DNA from 2 places in the Lederbergia ruris genome. Region 2 is predicted to be linked to the other one. Evidence: a T-box and tRNA genes for the amino acid it is inferred to sense, from the RefSeq annotation. Region 2 holds a T-box; the other holds one or more tRNA genes.

Region 1 (14,703 bases), on a different contig from region 2:
AAAATATATTGCTTTTTCTTTAAAAATCAGCTATGCTAATTTCCGTACTTTAAATCGGAATGATTCTTATTAAGGAAGAGGAGGAACGCATGAATAAGCATAAGCGTATTTATTTAGTGATTGTATCAATTTTTATTTTACTATTAGCGGCCTGTGGAAATGAACAACAGAAAAATAATACTGGCAAGCTAACCATTTATACAACGGTTTATCCGTTACAATATTTTACAGAAAGAATCGGTGGAGAGCATGTTTCTGTGCAATCCATTTATCCGCCTGGTTCTGATGAGCATACATTCGAACCTTCGCAAAAAGATATGATGAAGCTCGCGGATGCCGATTTATTCTTTTATATTGGCTATGGATTAGAAGGTTTTGCGCAAAAGGCGGAGAAAACATTAAAAAATGAGACTGTTCAGATTGCGGCCGTTGGGGAGAAAATCGATGTGGAACCTCAGTCTCATCAACATGAGAATCATGAGGAACATGAACATGAAGAGCATGGGCATGAAGGACATGAACATGGTGAGGAAGATGGACATCATCATGGTGACGTGAATCCCCATCTTTGGATTGATCCGATCTACGCGAAAGAATTAGCAGAACAAATTTTGCAGCAATTGGTGGAGGCTAAGCCTGAGTATAAATCAGAATTCGAAAAAAACTACCAAGATTTAGCAGGTGAATTAGAGCAGCTTGATCAGGACTTTGCTTCGATGGCGAAGCAAGCGAAAAGAAAACAATTTGTTGTGGCCCATAAAGCCTATAGCTATTGGGAAAGTCGTTATGGACTCGAGCAAATTGCGATTGCGGGGATTTCGTCAACAGAAGAACCTTCGCAAAAAAAATTACAAGCCATTGTCGATACCATCAACGAAGAAAAGGTTCCCTCTATTTTCGTCGAGCAAAATATTAACTCACACCTCGCTGAAATTATTCAAAAAGAAACAGGGACGGAATTGCTTCCGATTCATAATTTAGCCGTGTTAACAGAAGATGACCTAAAAAACGAGGAAACCTATTTTACTTTAATGGAGAAAAATTTAACCAACTTAGAAAAAGCTTTGAATCAATAAACGTTCATATTCTCTGAAGGATGAACAGCTAAGTTCGCGCCGTCCTGGCGCAACGCTGTTCTGACCCACATCCTGTGGGCCTAGAATTGTCATTATTGGAAAGAAGGAAATCAATGTGGGGCTGATTGTATTTATGTCGTCAGCCAGCATGGGCATAATGCTTCATCAGGAGAGGTAACTGATTGTCAGACGTTTAGAAAGAGGTAACATCCGAAATGAAGGAAAACGCATGAGTTATTCATACAGTCTTTCACCTGGCTTATCGTTCTTTTACCTGATTCCTTCTTGGGATTTAATACATTATCTGAACGCAAAATACGTTCAATGTAATCATTATCTATATCTAATTCAGAAAATATCTCATTTTTCATTAGTGATCTGTAAGTGTTTTTACCTGAACCGTTGTTACCTGCAAAAACATACAATGTCTTCATTCATTTGAAGCCCTCTCCGTCATCTCTTTATAGCCATTAGGATATTCTTTTACCAATTTTCCATTTTCAACGTAAATGATTGGTTGATTATACATCTTAGCATCTATCATAGCTCTTTCTCCAGTGAACTTCGCCATTCTTGAAGCTTTATCACTTAAACCACGTTTAACCACAGCGCCCCCTCCTTGATTTGTTGATATTTTTACAACAGACATTGAAAATAGTACAAATACATTCCATAACACAAGTATAAACTAAAATCAACCACTTTTGTTAATTTTTCGTTTTTATTGCAAATATATATAAGGGATTTTCTATGTCATGTGGCTTGTGATAATTTCCTTATGCAAACGCACTTCTTCCACACGCCGTTCGTTTAATGAAAATCCAATCCCTGGGAGGGTCGGAACGGTGATTTTTCCTTTCTCCATCTCAATGGGCCGATCCAAAATATCTTCTTCCCAATAGTGAGTGGAAGGTGATAGATCACCTGGCAATGTGAAAGCTGGAAGGGAAGCTAAGGCCAAATTATGAGCTTTCGATATACCAAATTCGATCATGCCGCCACACCAGACTTGGAGCTGATTTTCTTGACAGAGATCGTGAATTTGTTTGGCGTTCGTTAGTCCTCCAACACGACCTACTTTGATGTTGATGATTTGGCAACTTCCTAATTGAATCGCACTTTTCACATCATGAACATTCGTGATGCTTTCATCTAAGCAAATCGGTGTGTTGATTTGCTTTTGCAAGATGGCGTGTTCGACGATATCGGTTGTACCAAGGGGTTGCTCGATCATGAGTAGGTCAAATTCATCCAAAGCACGAAGGCGGTCGACATCATCCAGTGTATAGGCGGAGTTGGCATCTGCCATCAAGGGCACATCTGGGAATTCCCTTCTGATCGCCTTGATAAACTCGACATCATTGGCCGGGCTAATTTTTAATTTCATGCGTTCAAACCCTTGTTCAGAAAACTGCTCGATCTGTTTAAGCGCATCTGTGACATCTTGTGTAGCCACAACCGCTCCTGCCCGCACCTCATTGCGCTCCCCGCCAAGTATCGTGGAAAGAGACTTTCCTTGTTTTTTTGCGTACAGATCCCAAAGCGCGGTTTCAATGCCACTTTTGGCCATTGGATTTCCCCTCAGGCTAGAAAATTCACGTGTAAACTCCGAAGGATGAGCAAACTTTTTTTGTAGAACCACGGGTAAAATAAAATCCTTTTGGATATGATAAGCGGTCTTCACTGTTTCTTCCGTATACCATGGGGAGGAAAATGCAACTGTTTCTCCGTAGCCGACTTCTCCTTCACGATCCCATAGTTCAATGATGATGGCCTCTCGTTCTCGAACTGTCCCTAAATGGGTAGAAAAAGGCTGCTTTAATGGCATCGCAATAATCGAAACCTGTGCTTTTACAATATCGATCATGACTGTTTCTCCTGTTCTAGATATTCTAGTAGCTTGCGACGCAATAACTTATTGGCGGCATTCCTTGGTAAAGCTTCGACTTGGATAATTTTTTTCGGAACCTTGTATGCGGCTAGATGGGTGCGGCAAAATTGCATAAGTTCTGCTTCGGACACAGAATTTCTGGCGGCGATAAAAGCATAAGGCACCTGTCCCCATTTTTCATCTTTTATCCCCGTAACGCCAGCTTCGATAATGGCGTCATGTCCCAAAAGCACTTCCTCGATTTCGGCCGGATAAATATTTTCTCCACCTGAAATAATTAAGTCTGAACGGCGGTCCAATACATATAAAAATCCCTCTTCATCCATGTAACCGATATCGCCTGTTTTGAACCAGCCTTGTTCAAAAGCCACTTGATTGGCTTCAGGCCGGGCAAGATATCCGCTCGTAATATTCGGGCCTTTTAATTGAATCTCCCCTGGTTGGTTAGGTGCGGCCTCTCGGTTATTCTCATCAATAATTCGTATTTGCGCCGGAAAAAGCGCCTTTCCAGCTGAACCTAATTTTTTAAAAGCATCTTCTGGGCTTAAAGTCGCTATTTGTGATGCGGTTTCTGTCATGCCATATGTTTGAAATATCGGGATCCCTTTTTCCACACATTTTTCTAAAAGCGGTAATGGCGCTGGTCCCCCTCCAAGCAATAGGCACCGGAAAGAGGAATGATAGGTTTTCATTCCAAGCGTTTCAAGCATTCGGCTTAACATCGCGGTTACAACTGACATGATTGTGATTTGTCCTGATTGAAGCAGAGAATTGGCTTTTTCCTCATCAAACTGTTCCATTAAATAAACAGGCATCCCATAAATGACACTTCTCATTAAAATCGAAAGACCACTAATATGAAAAAGCGGAACCGCACAAAGCCAGGAATCTTTCTCTTGCAGGCCTAAATTAAGAGAAGAACCAATCGCACTCCACCAATGATTGCCATAGGTCTGCTGCACTCCTTTCGGCTTGCCAGTTGTGCCCGAGGTATACATAATCGAACAAGTTGCGGCAAGATCATATTCGTCCCTGATTTCAAGCTGTTGGTTGGGGAAGCTTTCATATTGGGTAGTTGTATAAATCCGGAGTTGAGGGTTTTCTTCGCGGAGTTTATTCGCCATCTCTGCCAAAGTCTCATCATAAAAAAGAAGATTGGTTTGACTATCTTGCAATTGAAACCCTAATTCGGTTGTGGTCAAACGATGGTTTAAAAAGACCGCTTCGATTCCAAGTTGCTGGAGTGCATGAATCAACCAAACCATTTTTGGATGATTTTTCATTAAAATCGCGGCACGGCGGTCTTGCTCTTTTAAACTTGATGCTAGTTTCGCTTGCAAATCTTGGACAATGTCTTTCATTTCTTGAAAAGTCCACACTTGGTCTTCGAATATCAATGCAGGTTTATTGGGGCTGATATGACTTCGCTGCAAAAGCCAATTCGGGATCCTCTCACCCATTCCATTCCCTCACTTTCGTAATCATTTGGGTTGCTTCTTAATGGACCGAAGCAACGTTTTTTATGCTTCCTATCTCGATTGCGGGCACGGTTCGGCCTTGATCGTTACCCTTTTGGGCTTCTTAGCTCGATTGCGGGCACGGTTCGGCCTTGATCGTTACCCTTTTGGGCTTCTTAGCTCGATTACGGGCACGATTCCGGCTTGATCATGACCCTTTTGGGCTTACTACTTCGATTGCGGGCACGATTCCAACTTGATCATGACCCTTTTGGGCTTACTACTTCGATTACGGGCACGATTCCAACTTAATCATGACCCTTTTGGGCTTACTACCTCGATTACGGGCACGATTCCAACTTGATCATGACCCTTTTGGGCTTACTACTTCGATTACGGGCACGATTCCGGCTTGATCGTTACCCTTTTGGGCTTACTACTTCGATTGCGGGCACGATTCCAACTTGATCGAGGGCTTCTCATAGTTAAGAAAGACTTGGTGGCATGCCACCAAGTCCTCTCGTGATATTAAGGAAAACGTGGGAATTGATCAAAGTCTGGTTTACGTTTTTCTTTAAAGGCGTCTCTACCTTCTTTCGCTTCATCCGTTGTGTAGTAAAGCAAGGTCGCATCACCAGCAAGTTGTTGCAGGCCTGCTAAACCATCGGTGTCAGCATTGAAAGCTGCTTTTAAGAAACGCAAGGCTGTTGGGCTTTTTTCGAGCATTTCTTCACACCATTTCACTGTTTCTTCCTCTAATTGCTCGAGTGGCACAACGGTGTTGACTAAGCCCATATCTAATGCCTCTTGCGCATTGTATTGACGGCAGAGGAACCAAATTTCTTTCGCCTTCTTATGTCCAACAATCCGAGCTAAATAGCCAGAGCCATAGCCCGCATCAAAGCTGCCCACTTTTGGTCCTGTTTGACCAAACACAGCGTTATCAGCTGCAATCGTCAGGTCGCAAACAACGTGAAGAACATGCCCGCCACCAATCGCATATCCTGCCACCATTGCTACAACTGGCTTAGGGATCACACGAATCAGTCTTTGGAGATCAAGAACATTCAAGCGTGGGATGTTGTCCCCGCCTACATAGCCACCATGTCCTCTTACCTTCTGATCACCACCGGAACAGAACGCTTTCTCCCCTGCCCCTGTTAAAATAATCACGCCAACTTCTTTATCATCACGGGCATAGGCAAAAGCATCCATTAATTCCATCACAGTTTCCGGCCTGAATGCATTATGTACATGAGGTCGATTGATCGTAATTTTGGCAATCCCATTATATGTTTCATATAAAATATCTTCATACTCTTTTTTGCTTGTCCATTGAATCGACATATTCCGAACTCCTTTCAAGATTGATGAGAAACTCCCTTACTATTGTATCAAAACTTTTTAAATCCTCCACATGAATTGCATGGCCGACATTTGGTACCTCTGTCATCTTCGCATTTGGGATCACTTTTACCATGTCTCTAGCAATTCGACAAAACTTCGGATCCTTGTCTCCACAGATCAATTGCACAGGCATGAGCAAATCGTTTAAATGGGACCACCAAGAAGGTTGTTGTCCGGTCCCCATCCCCCGCAAGCTACCCGCAAGTCCAACCGGATTTTGCCGTAGACGCTGCCGGCGAATTTTTTCCTGATTCGCTTTTGGCAAATTTTTCTGCGTGGAAAACAAAGGGATCTCCTGCCAATAATCGACAAATTCCTCGATGCCCTTTGCTTCCAACATTTGCGCCAATTGCTCGTCCTGATGGATTCGAGCCTCCCTTTCCTCTGGTATGGACAATCCAGGCGATGCACTTTCTAAAACTAGACTTTTCACTTTTTCGGGAAAGAGAAGCGCAAAGCTTAAAGCTAATCGCCCTCCCATCGAATACCCAAGCAAATGAACTTTTTCAATCTTTAATGTCTCTAAAATAGTAGCTAAATCATTCGCTGCCTGTTTTGTCTCATAACGACTGGAATCTGCAGGCGCACTTGTTTTTCCATGACCTAATAAATCAAGAGAAATGATTGTGAATCGATCTTGCATCCGGTCCGCAAATTCTGTCCAAGTCGCATGATCCCCCGTAAATCCGTGTAAAAGCAACAATGGCGGCCCACTTCCTTGCATCGTATAAAAATAATCTACGCCATTCACATGAATCATCATTTTTCTACACCTTGCAGGTAAGTCGTTATTTCCCGGGAAACTTGTTCCCACATTTTCCGATGGGATGTTAGATTTTTCGCCCTGTCTGTCGGAATTTCAATCACATTTAACCCTTTATAACTTGCTGCTGATTTGATTGCTTTGGAAAAATGTTCCCAGTCTGTCACTTTTTCGTATTGCCCATGATACATTTCCACAGCATGCTGAAAATCCAGTCCTGTTGGTGTACCAAATAAAACTTCGAAATGCTGCTTCGATTCTGCTTGCGGTAAATAAGAGAAGATCCCGCCTCCATCGTTATTCACCAAAATGATCGTCATGTTTAACTCATATAATTTTGCCGCTAACAATCCATTCATATCATGGAAAAAAGATAAATCCCCGATTAATAAAAACAGCGGTTGTTGATAGACAGAAGCCCCTAAGGCTGTTGAAACAACCCCATCAATCCCATTCGCACCGCGATTTGCCATAACCGTAATGCCTTGGTTATTTTTGTGGAAAAAGGTGTCTACATCACGAATCGGCATACTATTGCCGACAAAAATCGTGCTATCTTTCGGTAATCGTGGGAAGAGCTCATAAAATACTTTCCCTTCTTCCAGTTCCTGCTCTTGAGACATATGAGCCTTAATCGCCGTTTTCGCCAATTGATCGACCTGCTGCCATTGCGATAACCATTCATTATTTTCATTTTTCTTTACATAATTCGTCAATTGTTGACAAAATGCCGTCTCATCCATTTGAATCACCTTCGTACCAAGATGATAAGGATCTCTCCAGCCTGCCTGTCCATCCACAATAAAATGCGGGATCCCGCGGTATTTTTTCATGAAGAGGGAAAGTGGTTTCGATACAGGCATCGCCCCAAATCGCAAAATAAAATCGGGTTGAAATTCCGCAAGTACACGGTCTGTTTTTAAAATCGCGTCATAACTATCGATGATCACCGAGTTGTCCAATCGCAGTTGAGACAAAGGATCTGCCAGAATGGGAAAAGCTAACTTTTCGGCCAAACGGATGGCTGCATTAGAAAAAGATGGTTGATCCATCGGCCCACAAATGATCAAGCCCTTTTGATACTGGCTGATCTCACGTGCGATTCGCTCCAGGGCGGCCTGTGGCAATGCTAGCTCACCTGCGATGATTTCATAGTCCGCCTGCTCTTCAGAAAATGGATAAGGCTCAAGAGCTGGAAGCAATGGCTCACGCAGCGGAAAATTCACATGTACAGGTCCTGGAACTGGGCTTTTACATTCTTTCACAGCGCGGCGGGCAACCATTTTCGAATAGGTAATTTGCTCTGCGCTATTTTCAGGCAGCGCCATTTCCGCAAACCATTTCACATGGTGACCGTATAAATGAAGTTGATTAATCGCTTGCGGTGCGCCTACATCACGCAACTCATGAGGTCGATCCGCCGTTAGCACAAGCAAAGGAACCCTCGATAAATTCGCTTCGACAACAGCCGGGAAGTAATTGGCTGCCGCTGTTCCCGACGTACATAATAGGACAACAGGTGACTTTGAAGCTTTGGCGAGACCAAGGGCAAAGAAGCCAGCTGACCGTTCATCAATATCAATATAAGTATTGATCTCCTGATGCTCTACCATTAAAAGAGCAAGTGGCGTAGAGCGAGAACCAGGACTAATCACAACATCCCGAACTCCCGTTTGAAAAAGTCCGGTAATAAAAGCGGCTAAATACTCGGTTAAAGCTTGTTGGTGTAAATTCATAAGCTCTCCTTCCCAAAAGCACGTAACATTGGTTGGAATTTAATGCGCGTTTCAACGAGTTCTTTCTCAGAAATGGAATCAGCCACTAAACCGCACCCCGCATATAAATAGGCTGAATTTCCTTTCGTCAGGCCAGAACGAATCCCAACGATAAATTCTCCGTTTCCGCGATAGTCTGTCCACCCGATCGGACTCCCATAGAATCCCCGGTCCATGTTTTCCTTGTCACGAATGATTTTCATAGCAGGCCTTGTCGGAACTCCTCCTAAGGCAGGGGTAGGGTGTAAGGATTGAATCATTGCAAAAATAGAACTTTTCTTTTTCGCCCTTCCTTTTACAGGAGTGTATAAATGTTGGATATAAGGTTTTTTCATTAAGACAGGCTGATTCGGAATGAATAGTTCTTCACAAAAAGGTCGTAAAGCATCTTCAATCATCGAAACCACTAACTCATGTTCAAAAAGATTTTTTGAATCCTGCAACAAGCTGTCTCCCAATTGCTGATCTTCCTGTTCATTTTTCCCACGAGCAATCGACCCAGCTAAACAAGTCGATAAAATTTGATTTTCTACTTTTTCTATCAATCGCTCTGGAGAAGCACCAAGAAAACAGCTATCTTCTGCTTCCATAGAAAATACATAACTACTCGGTTGCTGGGATAATAGCTGATAAATAATCGTTTCCGATGCGATAGATTCAGCAAAGTCAAGCTGCAATTTTCTTGCTAATACAACCTTTTGCATATCTGTGTTTTGTAATTCATGTACGACTTCTTCAACACTTTGCAGCCATCCTTCTACATCATATTCTTTTTGGGCTAATTGTTCTGGAAGGGGAAGAGGCTCAGCCTTCATCTGCTTTACCCACTGTTTTAAGTGTTCTCCTCCCCCCTGATCCATTGTGCCAAATTGATTAATGGTTAGGAAATATTGTTCCTGCCAACAAGTAATCATGATTTCAGGCAAATAAAAGAGGGAGTCTCCAAAACTTCCCCATTCATTCGCAGGCATCTGATTCGTATCAAACGAAAAACCACCAAATAATAATGGTCCTGTTCCTGGAGCGTCAAAGCTATTCTCAATATGGGCAGCTTGCAAGAGTTTGTCCCATTGTTGCTGAATCTGTTCAAATCTCTTCTCAGGGCATTTACTTGTAAGAGATGCCGCAATCCCTATCCCAACGATCTTAAATGTCCCGTCCGCGTTTTTCCAATAAAATCTCTGTCCTTTTGCATAAGTGCGGTGTGACTGATAAAAAACAAAAAGATCACATGGATCAATGGATAATGTATAACTAAAAAGTTTGCCCCTCTCGATTGCTTCTGATTGCACAAAGCGATTGGGGGATAATATTGTCTTCAAGTCAAATCTCTCCTAAAGCTACGTTCTAAAGTCTGTATTCCTCCTTATTATATATGAAGAAGGACGTTAAATGTAGTGTTCACACTTAGGAAATCATTTCCCGTGAATATTTAATCGGAAAGGATTGACACTTTATGACACTTTTCATAAACTTTATAGGAGAGGCCAACAGGACGTTGGTCACAAAGGCGTGGCGATTGTTGTCGCGGTTTTAGCCTTTGATCCTTCTTTTTCCTTATTTTTACTATATTATTGTTCATTAGAGGAGAGACATTTCTATGAAAGCACAGGCTAGTTCTGCCATACAAGCAGATAAAGGCTGGAGAATCTGGTGGCAGCTTGCACGCCCCCATACCCTTACAGCCGCATTTGTTCCAGTCTTTCTTGGGACTGCTTTAGCCGCCAATGATGATGCGATCCATATCCCCTTATTTCTAGCGATGATGATCGCAAGTCTGTTAATCCAAGCGGCTACCAATATGTTTAATGAGTATTTTGATTTTGCCAGAGGATTGGATCATGAGGAATCGGTTGGGATTGGAGGAGCGATTGTCCGCAATGGTGTGAAGCCTAAGACTGTCTTAAAATTAGCTTTTATCCTTTTTGGCATTGCCCTTCTATTAGGTATCTATATTTCGTTAAGCACAAGTTTATGGATTGCTGTGATCGGTTTTGTCTGCATGCTCGTCGGATATTTTTACACTGGCGGCCCACGCCCGATTGCCTACACACCTTTTGGGGAGTTCATGTCAGGCTTTTTTATGGGATTTGTCATTATTCAAATTGCTTATTTCATCCAAACCGGAGCTATTTCCCAGCAAAGCGTATTTATTTCCATACCGATTTCGGTACTTATTGGAAGTATTATGCTTTCTAATAATATTCGCGACTTAGATGGTGATAAAGAAAGCGGCCGAAAAACGATCGCGATTCTCATTGGTAGAAAAAATGCGATTATATTACTAGCGGCAATGTTTGCTTTTTCCTATGTATGGATAATCTTTATGACCCTATTTACGGAAGCACCCTATTGGTTATTCATTACCTTTTTAAGCATTCCCAAAGCTATCCAAGCTGTAAAAGGTTTTATTGGCAAAACGGAACCGTTCGAAATGATGCCTGCCATGGTCGCGACCGCGAAAACCAACACGATCTATGGACTTTTAATGTCCGTGGGAATCATTATAAGTTATTTTATCTAAATCGTCCTCCTTATACAGGAGGGCTTTTTTATGTTTATTAGCTTCTGTTTAAAGGAAAATATAAGTAATCAAAAAATTAGTGTTCAAAAAGGAGGATAAAAAGGACCAAGTCGGCTAAAGGCGCTGACGTCCTGTCAGCAACGCCGACACTAGTACGTCCTGTACGTCCTGTACGTCCTGTACGTCGAAAGTTCGAGGCGGCGAAGCCTTCGAGCAGCAGACTTGTACAGGATGTACTGACTTCCGTGTTGCCCACAGGACGTGGGCGGTTTTAACGGAAGACCCTTATCATCTGATACATGAGCACAAGGAAAGCTTCCCCGAATCCGCATCGCACGCCGGAAAAGTGGTTTTCTTTTCCAAGCAGCGGAGAAGCAAGCCAACGAAGAAATTCGCAGTGTCATTTTTACCGGACTTTTTGAACATCCTCATAAAGAGATCCTGATTAGCATTTCAAAAAGTGTTTATACTACATTTGAAGACTTGAAAGGGATGTGCCGCGATGATTACGAAAGAGCAGATGTCAAATTTAAAACAAGAGCTTTTGCAACAGAAGAAACAACTGGAAGTCACAGATGATGAAGATAGTTTCCGTAACCGAAGTGCTCACGAAAATATTGGTGAACTATCTCTATACGATAATCACCCTGCTGACGCGGGAACAGGTTTCTATGAAAGAGAAAAAGACATGGCTTTGTCTGTACATGCTCAAGATGAGCTAGGAAAGGTTCAGCATGCCCTAGAAGCAATGGAAAAAGGAACTTATGGTCAATGTGAAGTCTGTGGGAAAGAGATCCCTTATGAGCGTCTAGAAGCTCTTCCTTCCACTACCTATTGTATTGATCATTCACCAGAGCAAAAAGTACCTGGGGACCGCCCCGTTGAAGAAGATGTCTTAGAGCCGGCCCATGACAACTCTTTTTCTTATCGGTTGAGAAGCCCTGTCAAAGATTATGAAGATAGCTTTGAGGAAGTAGCCAAATTTGGAACTTCGGAAACACCATCCGATTTTGTTGGGGATTACGATGATTATAACGAGCTTTATCAGGATGAAAGTAAGGATGGGACTCAGGAAGAGTATGAGACCTTTAGTGTGACTGATATTAGTGGTGACCATAGAAGTACCTTGCAGACAGATGAGAAAGAAGAGTATGAAGAAAAATTAGATGATACGGGAATGGAGTCGCCATTGGGAGATATCCCTTATAAGGAAAAAGATAGTTATATTGATGATGATCATTCAGAATGAGGAACTCGACAAAAAAGGTAACAGCTTCTTTTGAAGTTGTTACCTTTTTTTAGATGACCCCTACGGGATTCGAACCCGTGTTACCGCCGTGAAAGGGCGGTGTCTTAACCGCTTGACCAAGGGGCCTTGCAAATATGTAATGGCGGAGAAGGAGGGATTTGAACCCTCGCGCCGCTTACGCGACCTATGCCCTTAGCAGGGGCACCTCTTCAGCCTCTTGAGTACTTCCCCGTAAAAAATTCATTAAAGCTAAAACAACTTTTCATTAACCGGAGAAAATAGTTACAACTCCGCAGGTAGGATTCGAACCTACGACCGATCGGTTAACAGCCGATAGCTCTACCACTGAGCTACTGCGGAATGATGGGCCTAAGTGGACTCGAACCACCGACCTCACGCTTATCAGGCGTGCGCTCTAACCAGCTGAGCTATAGGCCCATAGTAGAAAATGGAGCGGGTGATGGGAATCGAACCCACGACAACAGCTTGGAAGGCTGTAGTTTTACCACTAAACTACACCCGCAAAGTAATATTATTTTGGGGCGACTAGTGGGAATCGAACCCACGAGTGTCGGAGCCACAATCCGATGCGTTAACCACTTCGCCATAGCCGCCATACCGCATCGATTCAAATGGTGGCTCAGGACGGAATCGAACCGCCGACACAAGGATTTTCAGTCCTTTGCTCTACCGACTGAGCTACTGAGCCGTAAGTTATGGTTTACGCTAAGCTTCGAATCTCTTCGTCCGCTTCCCCGACCTTCTCGCTTATCCTAAACCTTTCATTTAACAATAAGTTTATGTAATACAAATGGCGGTCCGGACGGGACTCGAACCCGCGACCTCCTGCGTGACAGGCAGGCATTCTAACCAGCTGAACTACCGGACCAAATTGCGGGGGCAGGATTTGAACCTGCGACCTTCGGGTTATGAGCCCGACGAGCTACCAGACTGCTCCACCCCGCGATGATTTTAAAGGTTTTATATGGCGGAGGAAGAGGGATTCGAACCCCCGCGCGGTATGACCCGCCTGTCGGTTTTCAAGACCGATCCCTTCAGCCAGACTTGGGTATTCCTCCAATATAAAATCATGGTGGACCTTGTAGGACTCGAACCTACGACCGGACGGTTATGAGCCGTCTGCTCTAACCAGCTGAGCTAAAGGTCCCTTTGTTAATAGCGGCGGAGGGGATCGAACCCCCGACCTCACGGGTATGAACCGTACGCTCTAGCCAGCTGAGCTACACCGCCACATTGATTCATTCACATTAAAATGGTGGAGCCTAGCGGGATCGAACCGCTGACCTCCTGCGTGCAAAGCAGGCGCTCTCCCAGCTGAGCTAAGGCCCCATGAAAGAATAATCGGGAAGACAGGATTCGAACCTGCGACCCCTTGGTCCCAAACCAAGTGCTCTACCAAGCTGAGCTACTTCCCGTTTAATGTGAGAAATAGAATGTTGGATGTTATAAATTTGGCAAACCATTATTATTCCAAATTCTACTTTTTTAGAATTGGCGCGCCCGAGAGGAGTCGAACCCCTAACCTTTTGATCCGTAGTCAAACGCTCTATCCAATTGAGCTACGGGCGCTAAAAATGCCGAGGACCGGAATCGAACCGGTACGGTAGTCACCTACCGCAGGATTTTAAGTCCTGTGCGTCTGCCAGTTCCGCCACCCCGGCATAATCATAATCTGGAGCGGAAGACGGGATTCGAACCCGCGACCCCCACCTTGGCAAGGTGATGTTCTACCACTGAACTACTTCCGCATATTTGGATGATTATGAATAGATATAAGTGCGGGTGAAGGGAGTCGAACCCCCACGCCTTGCGGCACTAGATCCTAAGTCTAGCGTGTCTGCCAATTCCACCACACCCGCTCGATGAATTGGGATAATAATCAATGGTGAGCCATGCAGGATTCGAACCTGCGACCCTCTGATTAAAAGTCAGATGCTCTACCAACTGAGCTAATGGCTCGTCCATGGTGCCGGCCAGAGGACTTGAACCCCCAACCTACTGATTACAAGTCAGTTGCTCTACCAATTGAGCTAGGCCGGCAATATAATGGTGGAGGATGACGGGTTCGAACCGCCGACCCTCTGCTTGTAAGGCAGATGCTCTCCCAGCTGAGCTAATCCTCCATTTGCCTGGCAACGTCCTACTCTCACAAGGGGAAGCCCCTTATTACCATCGGCGCTGAAGAGCTTAACTACCGTGTTCGGGATGGGAACGGGTGTGACCTCTTCGCTATTGCCACCAGACCTCACTTGCACAAAATGTACTGATCTCTGCGTTGCTCACAAGATGCGAGCGATCTAAGCAATAGATCCTTTTTTAACAATCGACATTATATATTATAATGTTTTTTTATGTAAAAAGCAAGAGATTTTTTAAATTTTATTCTCTCAAAACCAGATAAAGAAGAAGACAAACGAGAAACATTTCTATAATTGATTAAGTCCTTGACCGATTAGTATCCGTCAGCTACATGTGTCACCACACTTCTACCTCGGACCTATCAACCTGATCATCTTTCAGGGGTCTTAAGGCTTGCGCCT
Region 2 (14,703 bases):
AATCCGTAGTTTAATTTCGATTCCAGCCGGGATGGCCCGCATGCATTTTTTGCCATTTTTTCTGTTATCACTTTTAGGAACATTTCTGTGGAATATACTTTTAGTTAGTATTGGAGCAGCAGTCGGTGAATCTTGGACAAAAATTGTGGAGATAATGGACGTATACTCAAATTTCGTATATATTGGATTAGCTATATTATTAATAATTGGGATCGGCCTATTTTTTAAGAAGAGACAGACATGAGAGAAGGAATAAACGATGAATATAACCGGATATACAGTCGAGGAATTACATGATCCAACCGGGATCCTTGATGGAATTCGCTATGAATTCTTTCTTCAAATTGAAGTACCGGAAGATGATGAATTATTTACTGAAAATGGCTTAGTACTTAGGGTGATTTTTGCCGATGTGGATCAGACGCAAAGCATTCTACACTATGAATTTATGGAAAAAACTTCAAATGCAATTTTAGACTTTGCTCTTGAAGAGGATGAAGAGAAACTGGTCTTTGAATTTTGTCGGAAACACTATCAGCAATAAAAAGCAGAAAAAGGGAAAGAGGTCTTGTTTTTAAGTCTCTTTCCCCTTGACTTTTTAGGATAAATTCGTCATAATATTAGAAAATTGACGAACGAAGAAAAAGGATTAGTATGCGGTGTTTGGAGTGCAAGAGAGTGAAATTGATATGCTGGAAAATTTCATCACAACCGACCCGCTGAACCTGCCTTTAGAGTCTCATGCAAAACATGAGCGCAAACCTTGCGTTATAGGAAAAGTGGGATGCAATGAAGACATCCAATTATGGTGGTACCGCGGAAGATAAAGCTCTTTCGTCCTTAATTTTTAAGGATGAGTGAGCTTTTTTTATATTATTTCATACACCAGGTGATTAAAATGAAAAAGCAACGTATTGTAGTGAAAATTGGGAGTAGTTCCCTAACAAATGACAAGGGAGAAATCGATCTGGAAAAATTTTCCGACCATATTCATGCCATTGCTACATTGCGAGAAGCAAAGCATGAAGTAATCCTTGTGTCTTCTGGGGCTGTCGCTGCTGGGTTTGCTTGTTTGGGCTATCCGAGTCGCCCTGTTACTTTGAAAGGTAAGCAAGCGGCGGCGGCTGTTGGACAAAGTCGCTTAATCCAATTATATATTGAGAAGTTTAAAGAATTTGATATTATTCCAGCACAAATCTTATTAACGAGATCAGATTTTACGGATAGAGAGAGGTATCGAAATGCCTTTGCGACGCTGACTGAACTACTGGAAAGAGGCATTTTACCCATCATTAATGAAAACGACACAGTTTCAGTTGAGGAATTGACCTTTGGAGATAACGATATGTTATCTGCCCTTGTCAGTGGTTTTCTCCACGTCGATCAACTAATGATCCTAACAGATATTAATGGAATCTATACAGCCAATCCTCGCATACACCCAGATGCCAAAAGATTGGATTACCTAGAGCAAATTCCTGATGAGCTAATAGCATCTGCAGATGAAATTGGATCAAAGGTTGGAACTGGAGGTATGCATTCTAAGCTTCTAGCAGCAAAAACAGCGCATTCTTTAGGCGTCCCTGTTTTTATCGGACAAGGAAACGGAGCTAATAAATTGATGACGATTTTACAAGGTGAGGGAGATGGAACCTATATTTCTAATCCATCCATTCCTTCCATTAATACCAATCGTCAATGGATTGCCCTCCATTCGGCATTATCAGGCCGAATTTATGTGGATCAAGGCGCAGAAGATGCGATCCTTCATAATGGAAAAAGCCTTTTACCTGCAGGGGTGTTTAAAGTGCAAGGTACATTCCAAAAGGGAGATGTAGTGGAAGTTTTCGGAAATCATGGTTTATTAGGAAAAGGAGAAGTAAGTTACTCATCAGATGATTTAAAAAGAACGATTGAAAAGCGGCAAGTTGAGAAGGAAATAAAACCAACCATGGAAGTGATCCATCGCGATCGCTGGGTACAAATTTAAATGGGAAGGGGTATAGATGTATGAGTGAAGTAAGAGCGAAAGGTTTAGCAGCAAAGCAAGCAAGCTATGCTTTAGTCAATGTGACAACAGCGGAAAAAAATCAAGCTTTAAAGCTGATTGCTGATGAGTTAAAAGCATCACAACAAGAAATACTTTCTGCTAATGAAAAAGATTTGCAGTTTGGAAAGGAAAATGGAATCTCTCCTGCCATATTGGATCGAATCATGCTAAATGAAGATCGTATTCAAGCAATGGCGCAGGCGATTGAACTCTTAATCAATCTTAAGGATCCAATTGGAGAGACAATAGAAGAAATAGAGAAAGAGAATGGATTGCATATATATAAGAAACGTGTACCAGTCGGGGTGATCGGCATGATCTATGAAGCGAGACCAAACGTCACGATTGACGCGGCGACCTTGGCTTTAAAAACAGGGAATGCAGTTGTTCTAAGAGGGAGTTCCTCTGCAAAACATTCAAACACAGCGATTGTAAAAGTCATTCATACCGCATTGAAAAAAAGTCGATTACCTCATGAGTCGGTCCAATTATTGGAAGATACAAGCCGCGAAACAGCGAAAGAATTATTTCGCTTAAATGAATATTTAGATGTCCTTATACCAAGGGGTGGAAAACAATTAATTGAAACCGTCATGCGAGAATCAACCGTTCCGGTGATTGAGACAGGTGCAGGGAACTGTCATGTTTTTATTGACGAGTCGGCCGAATGGGAAATGGCAAAGGATGTTGCTTTAAATGCGAAAATCCAACGGCCTTCTGTATGTAATACAATCGAAACTTTACTAATTCATGAAAAATGGTTTGAAAAATACGGAAAAGAACTTGTTCAAGAATTTCAAGATAAGAATGTGGAAATTTACGGAGATGAAATGATTAGAAAGAAGTGTCATAATATTCTTGTGGCAACAGAAGAGGATTGGGCAACAGAATATTTAGGTTTAACCATTAGTATGAAAATCGTCTCCACTGTTCAAGAAGCGATTCAGCATATCAATCATTACGGAACCCAACATTCAGAGTCCATTATAACAAGAAATGATCAACATGCTGCCCAATTTTTAAATAGTGTCGATGCCGCGGCTGTCTATCATAATGCTTCTACACGATTTACGGATGGATTCGAGTTTGGGTACGGGGCGGAAATAGGAATTAGCACGCAAAAATTGCATGCACGAGGCCCCATGGGATTAGAAGCCCTTACTTCAAGTAAGTTCTTCATTTATGGGAGTGGACAAATACGAAATTAATCGAGAAGGAGAACGCCATATGCAAGAAATTAAAGTACAATTAAGCAAAAATAAAAAAGAAAAACCAATTGATGAACAACTGCCTTTCGGTCGTTATTTTACTGATCATATGTTTGTAATGGACTATTCGGAAGAAAAAGGCTGGTTTGACCCTAGAATTATCCCCTATCAACCGATTGTATTAGATCCTGCCGCCATTATTTTCCATTATGGTCAAACCGTTTTCGAAGGCCTGAAAGCATATGTCACGAAAGATCAGGATGTATTACTGTTTAGGCCGGATGAAAATATGAAACGCATGAATCGCTCCAATCAGCGGCTATGTATACCGGAAATTGATGAAGATTTAGCTTTAGAGGCATTAAAAAAGTTAATTTCCATTGACCGTGATTGGATCCCTACGAAGGAAGGGACTTCCCTTTATATTCGTCCATTTGTTTTTGCAACTGAGCCGTATTTAGGTGTCGCACCATCGACAACCTACCAATTTGTGATTATTTTATCTCCAGTCGGTGCTTATTACAAAGAGGGAATGAATCCCGTTAAAATTGCGGTGGAAAGCGAATATGTGCGTGCAGTGAAGGGCGGAACGGGAGGTGCCAAAACAGCGGGTAACTATGCAAGTGCTTTGAAAGCGCAAGAGGTGGCTGAAAAAGAAGGCTATTCACAAGTCCTATGGTTAGATGGGAAAGAACACAAATATATTGAGGAAGTAGGCAGTATGAATGTGTTCTTTAAAATCGACGGAGAAATTATCACGCCAGCAGTAAATGGGAGCATTTTGCAAGGGATTACGAGAAAATCTGTCATAGAATTACTAAAGTACTGGGAAATGCCGGTAGTAGAAAGAAAAATTTCTATGGAGGAAGTTTATCAAGCCTATAAAGAAGGTAAACTAGAAGAAGCCTTTGGTACTGGTACAGCAGCAGTCATTTCACCTATTGGAGAGCTTTTCTGGAATGATCTTAAACTCACCATTCATAATGGAAAAACCGGAGAATTATCAAAAAAGCTTTATGATACTTTAACAGGCATCCAAACTGGAAAAGTAGCAGATCCATTAAACTGGGTGATGAAAGTAGAAGAATAGTTTTAAAAAAGTAACTAGTCAAAAGGCTGATTAGTTACTTTTTTGCATTGTAGCAAGGTGTTGCAATATTACTCATCATTGTCATTTTAGTTGCCAACCACCTCTAATCTTTGTTTAAATCAAATTATTAGAACAACAAGGAGATAAACGATGATATTTAAAGATAAACGAGAGAATGTATTTTGCAACAATGAATATGGGCTTTTAGCAAAGGTGATTTTATGCGAACCGAAATATATGGCGATCCGCGAAATTATTAACGAAACCCAAAAGCATTATGATGACCAGCAAATCGATCATCATCTTGCTGTAAAGCAACATCATCAATTTATAAAATCATTACGTGAATGTGGAGTAGAGGTTTTAACCATACCACCTAAAAAAGAATATCCCGAACAAGTTTTTACAAGGGATATTGGTTTTACCATTGGCCACCAAGTTTGTGTGTCGCAAATGGCGAAAGGTGTACGCCAAGGCGAAGAAATAGAATTAAAGGATAGGTTATCTCTCCACCAACTGCCTTATTTGGACATCCAAGAAGGGGTGATTGAAGGCGGCGATGTCATGGTCGACGGTACAACTGTTTATATAGGTGTCAGCAGCCGTACAAACATACGAGCCATTCACTATTTAGAAAAAGCTCTTCCTGAATATCACATCGTTCCCATTCCGTTTCAAGATAAGTATTTACATCTTGATTGTGTCTTTAATATTTTATCTGCGGAGGAAGCCTTGGTTTTTCCTCGGGCGTTTGATGAAGATACGCTTGCAATATTAAAGGGAAAATTTAACCTTATTGAGGTCACGGAAGATGAACAATTCACACTTGGAACAAATGTACTATCGATCGGAAACAAAAGACTTTTTAGTTTACCTGTTAATCAAAAAGTCAATCAACAATTAAGAAATAAAGGGTATACCGTTATGGAAATTGATTTATCCGAGATTATTAAATCAGGAGGATCTTTTCGGTGCTGCACCTTACCGATTTTAAGGAGGTAAAGAAACATAATGTCACAAAACCCGTTCCAGATCATCTGAAAAAAGGGTTAAAACTGCTGTTTGTTGGTTTTAACCCGAGTATTCGTTCGAGTGAAACCGGTCATCATTATGCGAATCCAACGAATAAATTTTGGAAGGTTTTATTTGAAGCAGGACTTACGGAGCGGCGATATTTTCCAAATGAGGGGGACGCCCTTTTTGAACAAGGATATGGCTTTACGAATATAGTTCCTAGGCCAACGAGAAATGCGGCTGAAATTACAAAGGAAGAATATCGGCAAGGTAAAGAAGTATTAGAAGAAAAAATCCGTTTTTATCGACCGAAAATAGTCTGCTTCGTAGGCAAAGGGGTTTATCTACAATTTTCCGGTAAAAGAAAAGCAGAATGGGGGCGCCAACCTGATCAAACCATTCACGGAGTCATTGATTTTGTGGCTCCATCAACGAGTGGTCTTGTGCGAATGAGCCTTGAAGAAATGACGGAAATTTATAGTCAATTACGGGATCTGATTGTTTGATAAGCATTCTAAAAAGAGGTTGCTTTTTCGTAAGCAATCGATTATAATGACGAAAATCAATCGAGAAATCCTTTGACGAAGAGAGTAATGATCAACACGACTTAAGCGAGTTAGGGTTGGTGTGAGCCTAGCAGTCTGTTTGTTCACGAAACGCACTTCTGAGGAGCAGCCTGAAAGTACAGTAGGGTTTAGCCGGAGAATTTCCGTTAAAGCATAAAAGCAGGTTCAATATGAACAATAAGAGTGGTACCGCGATTCATCTCGTCTCTCATTTTAGAGGCGAGATTTTTTTATTTTAAAAATGGAAGGGTGAAGTGGTGATGCTACATGTTATTAAACAGTATGCGAAAAGAATTACAGGGGAAGTTGATGATGCTTTATCGTATGAAGATATAGAAAAACTAATAGAAATTCCCAAGCATGAAAAACAAGGTGATTTGGCTTTTCCGTGTTTTGTACTCGCCAAAAAATGGCGGAAACCTCCACAAGAAATAGCAAAAGGATTATCTGAGAAATTAACGGATTCCTTGTTTAGTAAAATTGTAGCTGTAGGTCCTTATGTGAATGCTTTCCTCCATAAGGAAACGGTTGTGAAGTATGTTTTAGAACAAATTATTCAAAATGGAAAAAATTATGGCTCATGGAGCTTCGGGAATGGCAAAAATGTGGTGGTTGATTTTTCCTCTCCTAATATTGCTAAGCCATTTTCGATGGGGCACTTAAGATCAACCGTAATAGGAAATTCGTTAGCTCATATTGCCGAAAAGTGTGGCTATAAAACGATCCGTATTAACCATCTCGGTGATTGGGGGACGCAGTTCGGAAAATTAATGGTAGCTTATAAGTTATGGGGAAATGAGCAGCAGGTGAAACAGAATCCGATCAAGGAATTATTAGCATTATACGTCAGATTTCATGCAGAGGCTGAGAAGGATGCACGGTTGGAAGAGGAGGCAAGAATGTGGTTTAAGAAATTAGAGGATGGGGATGAGGAAGCATATCAACTGTGGTTATGGTTTCGTGAAGAATCCCTTCAGGAATTTACTAAAATTTATGATTTATTAAGTGTCCGTTTTGATTCTTACCATGGGGAAGCCTTCTACAATGATAAAATGAACGAAACGGTAAAAAAGCTGATCGACCTTAAGTTACTTGAACAGTCAGATGGTGCCCAAATTGTCAATCTAAAAGAATTCAATCTACCACCTTGCTTAATCCAGAAATCAGATGGTGCCACTTTATATGCAACAAGGGATTTAACGGCTGCGATTTATCGTTATCATCATTACCATTTCGACAAGGCTTTTTATGTAGTGGGTCAAGAACAAAGTCTGCATTTTCAACAAGTAATCCATGTCTTAGAAAAAATGAATTACCCTTGGGCAAAAAACATCTCTCATATCCCATTTGGGTTTATTTTAAAGGATGGGAAAAAAATGTCCACGAGAAAAGGCAAAGTTGTATTATTGGAAAAAGTGATTGAAGAAGCGATTCAACTCGCCCAAAAGAATATTGAAGAAAAAAACCCGAATTTAACGATGAAAGAAGAAGTAGCTAAAATGGTAGGCGTTGGGGCGATTATTTTTCATGATTTAAAACACGAAAAACAAAATAATATTGAGTTTTCTCTTGGGGATATGTTAAAGTTCGAAGGGAATACAGGCCCTTATGTGCAATATACACATGCAAGAGCATGTTCAATCTTGAGAAAAGCAGGTCAATTGGATCTCACAAAGGATTTAACGGGAAAAATAGAAGAAGAAAGCTGGATGATTGTCAAACAACTTATGCTATTTCCTTCAGTCATCGAAAAGAGTTTTCAGCAACATGAACCATCCGAAATTTCAAAATATCTAATCCAACTCTCCCAAGATTTTAATAAATATTATGCCCATATTAAAATCTTGCATAACGATCATTGTCTAACAACCCGATTGGCCCTTGTCAAGGCCACGACGATCGTGCTAGAAGAAGGACTTAGATTATTAGGAATACAGGCACCTAAACAAATGTAATGCCTAGATAAAACGCAGATTTTGAACGGAATGGAGATGAATGAATATATTAATTATGGTTAGCCCATTATTTTTATACTGCATTCATCTCGCTTTTTTTAGTATAATGTTTTTTGAACCGTTGCGAGCGGAGTTTAGATTTTCGCAAATAATTTATAAGAGGCAGAATAATATGATGGAAATTGTGAACATAATGAAAGATTTACAAAAAAAATTACCACATGTTGAGTTTTTACAATCGGAACCATTATCAAGACATACCTTTATTAAAACGGGCGGTAATAGTGATATTTTTGCGATACCTAGTGAAATTGAAGAATTACAAGTGATTGTCCAATATGCGGCTCAACATGAAATCCCTTTGACGATTCTGGGAAAAGGGACAAATGTGATTATAAGAGATTCAGGAATTCGTGGCATTGTCATAAGTCTAGAGAAGTTTAACAAAATTAGCGTCAAGGACGAAGAGATTTATTGTGGTAGTGGCGCAAGCATTATTGATGTGTCAAGAGCAGCTCTCGATTCTCAATTATCTGGTCTTGAGTTTGCGTGTGGGATTCCAGGAACAGTTGGGGGAGCTTTGATTATGAATGCTGGTGCCTATGGTGGAGAAATTTCAGAAGTACTGACCCATTCCACCGTAATTACTCCTTCAGGTGAAATCTTAACACTAGGACGAGATCAATTTGATTTTGCCTATAGAAATAGTGTGTTCGCTAAGAAAAAATATATTATCGTTGACGCGAAATTCAAATTAGTAAAAGGAAATCCAACAGCCATTAAAGCAAAAATGGATGAAAATACATTTTTACGTGAATCTAAACAACCATTAGAATATCCTTCATGTGGAAGTGTATTTAAACGTCCACCTAATCATTATGCAGGAAAATTAATTCAAGACAGCGGCTTACAAGGAACTAGAATTGGTGGAGCTGAAGTGTCTACGAAACATGCAGGCTTTATTGTCAATGTTGATCATGCAACGTCATCCGATTATATTCAGCTTATTCGGCATGTACAAAAAACAGTGAAAGATAAATTTGGAGTAGATCTAGAAACGGAAGTTAAAATTATCGGTGATGAGTAATTATTTTTAAGTAGAACATAACCCAGCATTGAGAAGGATTACGAAGAATTTATTATATAAGGCTAAATTCGCGATAACAATCGCCACGCCTTTATCACCTGCGTCCTGCAGGCCAACTGAAGACTGTTGTTGGTTATTACACCAGCAACATCTTTTTTTATCACCATATTTACTAAGCATACGTCATATAATAAATCATTCAAATGAGGTTAGTCCTAGATAACTGCAAATATATGGAACTAAAAATGCCTAAACAGGAATTTTATCCTAAAATGAGAAACGATTCCCTTCTTATCTGCGATTAATGATAAAATAGGCCTTATGATTATTTCATTTCGTGTAACGGGGAGGATATTCATTGGATACAAAATTTAACAGCCCAAAGGGATTTGGAAGGATTTTAGATCATTCATTTAGTTTAGGAAAAAATAACTTTGCACCATTTTTCACCGTTTTCTTAATCTTTATGGGACCTATTTTTTTAGTGCAAGCCTTTATTAAATTGTTGTCTGGTGCTGCCTTTTTTAAAGGGAGTGGAGAAGGGGAGTTTTGGTTCGAACAAACCATTATGAGTTTTGAGGATACTCCTGCTAATGTCATAGCTGATCTTGGTATTAGTCTTGTCAGTTTCCTAGGTATATTTTTATACCCACTTGCATTAGGATCGATTATGTTGATGATCAATCATATCCGCAAAAACGAAACATTCACATTGGGGCAAGTGATGAAGGAGGTTTTCCCACGCTACGGCTATTTACTAGCAAGCAGTTTCTTGTTTGGGTTGATTTCTTTTGGATCTTTCTTTGTTCCGATGTTTTTCATTGGCATCGTCGGAGTAATTGGTGGACTCATTCATCCTGTCATAGGTGTAATTCTTGCCATTCTAATGGTGCTGGGAACGATGATTGGGGTAGGCTATTTCTTGACAAGATGGAGTTTTTATTTTGGTCCCGTCATTCTTGGGGAAGAACCTCTAGGTTTCTCCAAATCTTGGAAAATGACAAAAAGTCGCGCATGGGTACTATTGGGATTGTATCTAGTTTTTTTCCTTATTATTTCCAGTATTATTTATTCAGTTGAATTTTCATTAATGATATTACTTGGGAATAGTGTGTTTGTTACTTTAGTTTCCGGGGTTGTCACTTTATTTACAAGTATGATTTTTGCTGTTGGATATTCTGTTATGTATTATGATTTAAAATTGCGATTTGAAGCAGAAGATTTAAAAGATTTAATTAGTGAATATAATGTTCGTCCATAACGGACCTGAATAGGTTAGGTGATGGAAATATGTTGGATCCAGATAAAGCGAGACAAGATCTAGAAAAAATATTGAATACCAAAGAATATCAAGTGTACAACAAAGAATCGCAAAATACATTGCAAATTTGGTGGTCTAAGGCAAAACACTGGTTGATGGAACAGCTTGAAAAGCTGTTCCCTTCTATGAAAATGGTGGACACATCAGCGAGCATATTGCTTATAGTTCTTATTGTGGTCGTCATTCTACTACTAGCATTAGCCGTAATATTGATCATCCGTTATGGTGTAAGAAAAACAAAGTTTAGAAATCAACCACCATTACAGAAATTGTCTGAAATGGAATGGTCTTATCAAAGTCACATAGCTGAAGTAAAAAGACTAGAAGAAATGAAGGAATATACGAAGGCTACACGCCATCTATTCCTGGCTCTACTCCTATATTTTAATCAATGTGGTTGGCTTGAAGCAAAAGTGTGGAAAACCAATTGGGAATATTATGCAGAATTAAAAAGGACTCATCCAGCATGGGCGCAAAAGTTTTACACTTTAGCTCGTTTCTTCGATAAAGTGACGTATGGTGAACAGCAAATCGAAGCAGCAGAATACGAAAATTATAAGAAAGACATCATAGCAGGATTAGAAGAAAAACATCACTCTTCAGAAGGATAAGAGAAAGGGGGAAAATACGAATTGCAGCCACAATCCAGTCATAAACGAATATGGATATGGATGACTGTTTTGCTCATTATTTTTATCATCCTAAGCTATCTCTTTTATACACCTAATCAAAAAGAATATCCTAACTTCGTTTCCCAGTCACCTTCTCCAACTGGAGTGAAGGCATTTTATACATATTTAGATCAAGAGTTTGATTCGGTCAAAAGATTTCATTATTCTTCAGAACAACTACCAATGACAGATCACAATCAATTACTCATCATCATTGAACCATTTATTATGCCGGATAGTAAGGAGATGCAAGAATATCAAGCCTATATGGAAGCAGGGAATACAATTCTGTTAATCTCGGAGACTCCTGATGATTTTTTTGGACTTACGACTGAGCCAACAAGTGTGAACAATTTAGATGAAGTCGAAACTGTTGTGGATCAAAACGGTCGGGAGCTTCAGGCACTCCTTACTAGTCCCTTGCGACTAATAACCAAAGAGGGTGATCAAATTCTCCTTCACGATGAAGAAGGACCATTAGGCCTAAAGCACTCCTATGGCAATGGACAACTGTATGTCGTGAATTCACCGAAATGGCTAGCTAATAAAGAAATACTGACTGCTGACCATATTCCGATCATCACTTCATTGTTAAACGATATTGCGCCGAGCGAAATATTATTTGATGAGTACTTACATGGAAGCCAATCTCCGCTCACAACTGTAAATACCTATCCTAAATGGTTTATTTTGTTCATGATTCAAGCTGCATTCCTTACTTTATTATGGTTATGGAATACAGGTAAAAGATTTGGCCCGATCTTCATTCCGAGAGAAGAATCTGTTCGTTTTAGTGATGAAAGACTCAAAGCACTATCATCTTGGTATTTAAAAGGGAAATTATACCACGACAGTTTGCACACACAGGCGGAGTATGTCAGAACATTAATGAAAGAACGTTGGGGAATTTCTTCTACAAAAGATTGGCCAGATATTTTAGATGACCTGTTACGTAGGGATATAAACATACCTGATACAGACCTCGCAACGTTTATAAAAAAATTAACAAACGCATTAACAAAAAAGGATATGAGTAAGCAAGAATATGTATATTGGTCAAAGAATATTGATCGCTTAAGGAAAGAGGTGGAGGAAGGATGAAACCAGAATTAGCATCCTTACTAGAAAAATACGAAGAAAAAATATTAGGGCAAACAACCAATTTACGACTATTACTATCTGCCATACTTACAGATGGCCACGTACTTTTGGAAGGTGTTCCAGGAACAGGAAAAACGAAAACAGTTCGAACATTAGCGGAACTGCTAAATGGTCGTTTTAATCGAATTCAATTTACACCAGACTTATTGCCAAGTGATATAACAGGAAGCAGTATTTACAATATGCAAGAAGGGCAATTTGAGACAATCCGTGGTCCCATTTTTACCAATATTCTCCTTGCAGATGAGATCAATCGAACACCGGCGAAAACACAAGCCGCTTTATTAGAAGCGATGGAGGAAAAGCAAGTAACCATTCAAGGAGAAACGTATTCATTGCCAGAGGTGTTTTTCGTAGTGGCGACACAGAATCCAATTGAATTTGAAGGAACCTATCCTTTACCTGAAGCCCAACAAGATCGTTTCTTATTTAAGCTTTATATTGAGTTCCCTTCCTTTGAGGAAGAAAAAGCTGTCCTTCAACAAATGATTGAACCTACACCATTAAAAACAGCAGTGGACGCCGTCATGCAACTAGATTCCTTTTTGGAGATTAGAAAAGAAATTGAACAGGTTACATTGGGAGACGGTGTGCTCGATTATATTATGAAAATTGTCCGCAAAACAAGAGAGGTTGAATCCATTCGTTTTGGAGCAAGTACGAGAGCGGCTATTTCCATAGGAAAAGCAAGCAAGGCATGGGCTTATTTGGAGGGTAGGGATTATGTTACTCCCGATGATGTAAAAATGGTAGCAAAGCCATCTTTACGGCATCGAGTACAGTTATCTCCACAGATAGAATTGGAGGGAGCGTCCATTGATCAAGTCATCCAAGAGCTGGTGGGGTCGGTTCCTGTTCCAAGATAAAGGGATTTTACCATCGAAACGATTACTTTTTGTCTATGGAATATTAAGTGTTGTGTTATTATTATTTAGTTTTTGGGGGATTTCTTGGACATTTGTCTTTGGGATCAATACACTTATCCTTTTATTTAGTTTTATCGATCTCTTTTTTACACCTAAACGGAAGCAAATTCAATTTCAGCGTATCATCCAAGAAGAATTAGAGCGAGGATTACCATACGAGATGATGATTGAAATAAAGAACAGCTCGAATTATGCTTTTACATACTCCTTTGTTGACGGCTTACCCTTATCCTTTCAACGTCCTTTCCCTGTACGAGGAAAGGTTGAAAGGGGAAGTGTTAGCCAGGTTGCATACGAAACGAAAGCAAGTGTGAGAGGAAAATATGAGCTGAAACATTTATATTTCCGCTATCGGAGTACCTGGGGATTATGGGAAAAGCAAATGCTCGTCGATTTAGAAAAGACTATAAAAGTGATACCTGATTTAACTGAGACAAGAGCTTTTTTAGAAGATGCACAAAAGTTTTTATTATACGATGGCGAAAAAATTAGAAAGTATCAAAGTGGGATGGGGGATTTTGCACAGATCCGAAATTACGTTGTAGGCGATGATCCACGGAAAATCAATTGGCGACAAACAGCTAAACTTAATGAGTTGATGACAAATGAATATGAGCCAGAACATGGGAAATATATTACGATTTTGCTTGATTGTGGCAGGATTATGGGAGCCGAGTTGGAGACGGGGAATAAGCTGGAAAAAACACTGGAAGCATCTTTAACTGTAGCAGCGGCCGCTTTAAAAAAGGGCGATTATGTTTCTGTCCTTGCGTTTTCAAAGAGTGTAAAAAAATACATCCCACCAGCAAAAGGAATGGACCATCTCCAAACAATCCTTCATGCCATTTACGATCTGCATGTCGATGCTTTTGAATCGAACTACGGAACTGTGTTCTCTTTCTTAGATACGATGCAGAAAAAACGTAGTCTCATTCTATTATTTAGCGATATTCGCACGTTTTTACATGAAGAATCAGCTTTAATGTATCTAAAGCGACTCCGCAGACGCCATTTATTTTTTATGATCGGAATAGAAGATCAACAATTAGTAGAAAAGGCGAGAATGCAGCCAACATACGCCGATTTGGCAATGGAAAAAAGTATTGCGCAACAGGAAATTCTTTTTATTCAAAGGGAAAAAAACAAATGGGAAAGTCAAGGCCTCCAAATGATGGAGGCCCAAGGGGAATACCTAGCAACAGCGGCCGTTTCCCACTATATCGATATTATGAATCGACACCTTTTATAGCATGGCGGCGATTTAATAATTGTTTGCCGATCACAACATATAGAATTAAGCCAATGATCGTAAGGAAAGCGACAAAATACTTGGCTTCCAAAGAAATCGCAGCTGGGGTGATAAATCCCTCTATCACTCCGGCGATAATAAATAAAGGAATCGTCCCAATGATTAATTGTATAGAGCGAATTGCTTGCTTTTTTAATTGAAAGCCTCTAGAAAATTGGCCTGGTACAAAAAGCTTAAAGCCCATTAATAAACCGGCTCCTCCAGCAATGAAAATGGCGGTTAATTCGATCATGCCATGGGGAACAATATAGGCCCAGAAATCGTAGGACTTTCCATGTGCCCAAAAAAGACCCGCAAGTGCGCCAACAATAATACCGTTATAGACCATTACATAGACTGTTAATA

What was found. The T-box of region 2 lies ahead of argS (arginine--tRNA ligase). A T-box ahead of a tRNA ligase gene usually reads a tRNA of that ligase, here a tRNA-Arg.
Region 1: it has a tRNA-Arg gene. The T-box ahead of argS (arginine--tRNA ligase) is inferred to sense a tRNA for this amino acid. The anticodon was not compared.

The regions. Positions count from the first base shown of each region.
Region 1 covers NZ_BORB01000047.1:22-14,724, reverse strand. The annotation lists gene KI363_RS18945 (metal ABC transporter solute-binding protein, Zn/Mn family) at 90-1,076, shown strand; partial or broken gene KI363_RS18940 (DUF1540 domain-containing protein) at 1,173-1,283, shown strand; gene KI363_RS18935 (hypothetical protein) at 1,507-1,683, opposite strand; gene menC (o-succinylbenzoate synthase) at 1,825-2,943, opposite strand; gene KI363_RS18925 (o-succinylbenzoate--CoA ligase) at 2,940-4,427, opposite strand; gene menB (1,4-dihydroxy-2-naphthoyl-CoA synthase) at 4,953-5,771, opposite strand; gene menH (2-succinyl-6-hydroxy-2,4-cyclohexadiene-1-carboxylate synthase) at 5,737-6,594, opposite strand; gene menD (2-succinyl-5-enolpyruvyl-6-hydroxy-3-cyclohexene-1-carboxylic-acid synthase) at 6,591-8,330, opposite strand; gene KI363_RS18905 (isochorismate synthase) at 8,327-9,691, opposite strand; gene KI363_RS18900 (1,4-dihydroxy-2-naphthoate polyprenyltransferase) at 9,970-10,893, shown strand; gene KI363_RS18895 (TraR/DksA C4-type zinc finger protein) at 11,396-12,142, shown strand; tRNA gene KI363_RS18890 (tRNA-Glu) at 12,197-12,268, opposite strand; tRNA gene KI363_RS18885 (tRNA-Ser) at 12,283-12,373, opposite strand; tRNA gene KI363_RS18880 (tRNA-Asn) at 12,431-12,502, opposite strand; tRNA gene KI363_RS18875 (tRNA-Ile) at 12,507-12,580, opposite strand; tRNA gene KI363_RS18870 (tRNA-Gly) at 12,592-12,665, opposite strand; tRNA gene KI363_RS18865 (tRNA-His) at 12,681-12,756, opposite strand; tRNA gene KI363_RS18860 (tRNA-Phe) at 12,776-12,851, opposite strand; tRNA gene KI363_RS18855 (tRNA-Asp) at 12,955-13,031, opposite strand; tRNA gene KI363_RS18850 (tRNA-Met) at 13,035-13,108, opposite strand; tRNA gene KI363_RS18845 (tRNA-Ser) at 13,129-13,221, opposite strand; tRNA gene KI363_RS18840 (tRNA-Ile) at 13,234-13,310, opposite strand; tRNA gene KI363_RS18835 (tRNA-Met) at 13,320-13,393, opposite strand; tRNA gene KI363_RS18830 (tRNA-Ala) at 13,417-13,492, opposite strand; tRNA gene KI363_RS18825 (tRNA-Pro) at 13,505-13,578, opposite strand; tRNA gene KI363_RS18820 (tRNA-Arg) at 13,656-13,732, opposite strand; tRNA gene KI363_RS18815 (tRNA-Leu) at 13,739-13,824, opposite strand; tRNA gene KI363_RS18810 (tRNA-Gly) at 13,837-13,911, opposite strand; tRNA gene KI363_RS18805 (tRNA-Leu) at 13,941-14,022, opposite strand; tRNA gene KI363_RS18800 (tRNA-Lys) at 14,047-14,122, opposite strand; tRNA gene KI363_RS18795 (tRNA-Thr) at 14,128-14,203, opposite strand; tRNA gene KI363_RS18790 (tRNA-Val) at 14,211-14,286, opposite strand; rRNA gene rrf (5S ribosomal RNA) at 14,291-14,406, opposite strand; partial or broken rRNA gene KI363_RS18780 (23S ribosomal RNA) at 14,596-14,703, opposite strand, start outside.
Region 2 covers NZ_BORB01000005.1:146,790-161,492, forward strand. The annotation lists gene KI363_RS04710 (DedA family protein) at 1-244, shown strand, start outside; gene KI363_RS04715 (DUF6509 family protein) at 260-544, shown strand; gene proB (glutamate 5-kinase) at 899-1,990, shown strand; gene KI363_RS04725 (glutamate-5-semialdehyde dehydrogenase) at 2,011-3,258, shown strand; gene KI363_RS04730 (branched-chain amino acid aminotransferase) at 3,278-4,348, shown strand; gene KI363_RS04735 (dimethylarginine dimethylaminohydrolase family protein) at 4,499-5,350, shown strand; gene mug (G/U mismatch-specific DNA glycosylase) at 5,320-5,868, shown strand; T-box leader at 5,932-6,140, shown strand; gene argS (arginine--tRNA ligase) at 6,189-7,883, shown strand; gene murB (UDP-N-acetylmuramate dehydrogenase) at 8,059-8,970, shown strand; gene KI363_RS04755 (hypothetical protein) at 9,329-10,231, shown strand; gene KI363_RS04760 (DUF4129 domain-containing protein) at 10,261-10,902, shown strand; gene KI363_RS04765 (DUF4350 domain-containing protein) at 10,924-12,063, shown strand; gene KI363_RS04770 (AAA family ATPase) at 12,060-12,989, shown strand; gene KI363_RS04775 (DUF58 domain-containing protein) at 12,940-14,298, shown strand; gene KI363_RS04780 (stage II sporulation protein M) at 14,276-14,703, opposite strand, start outside.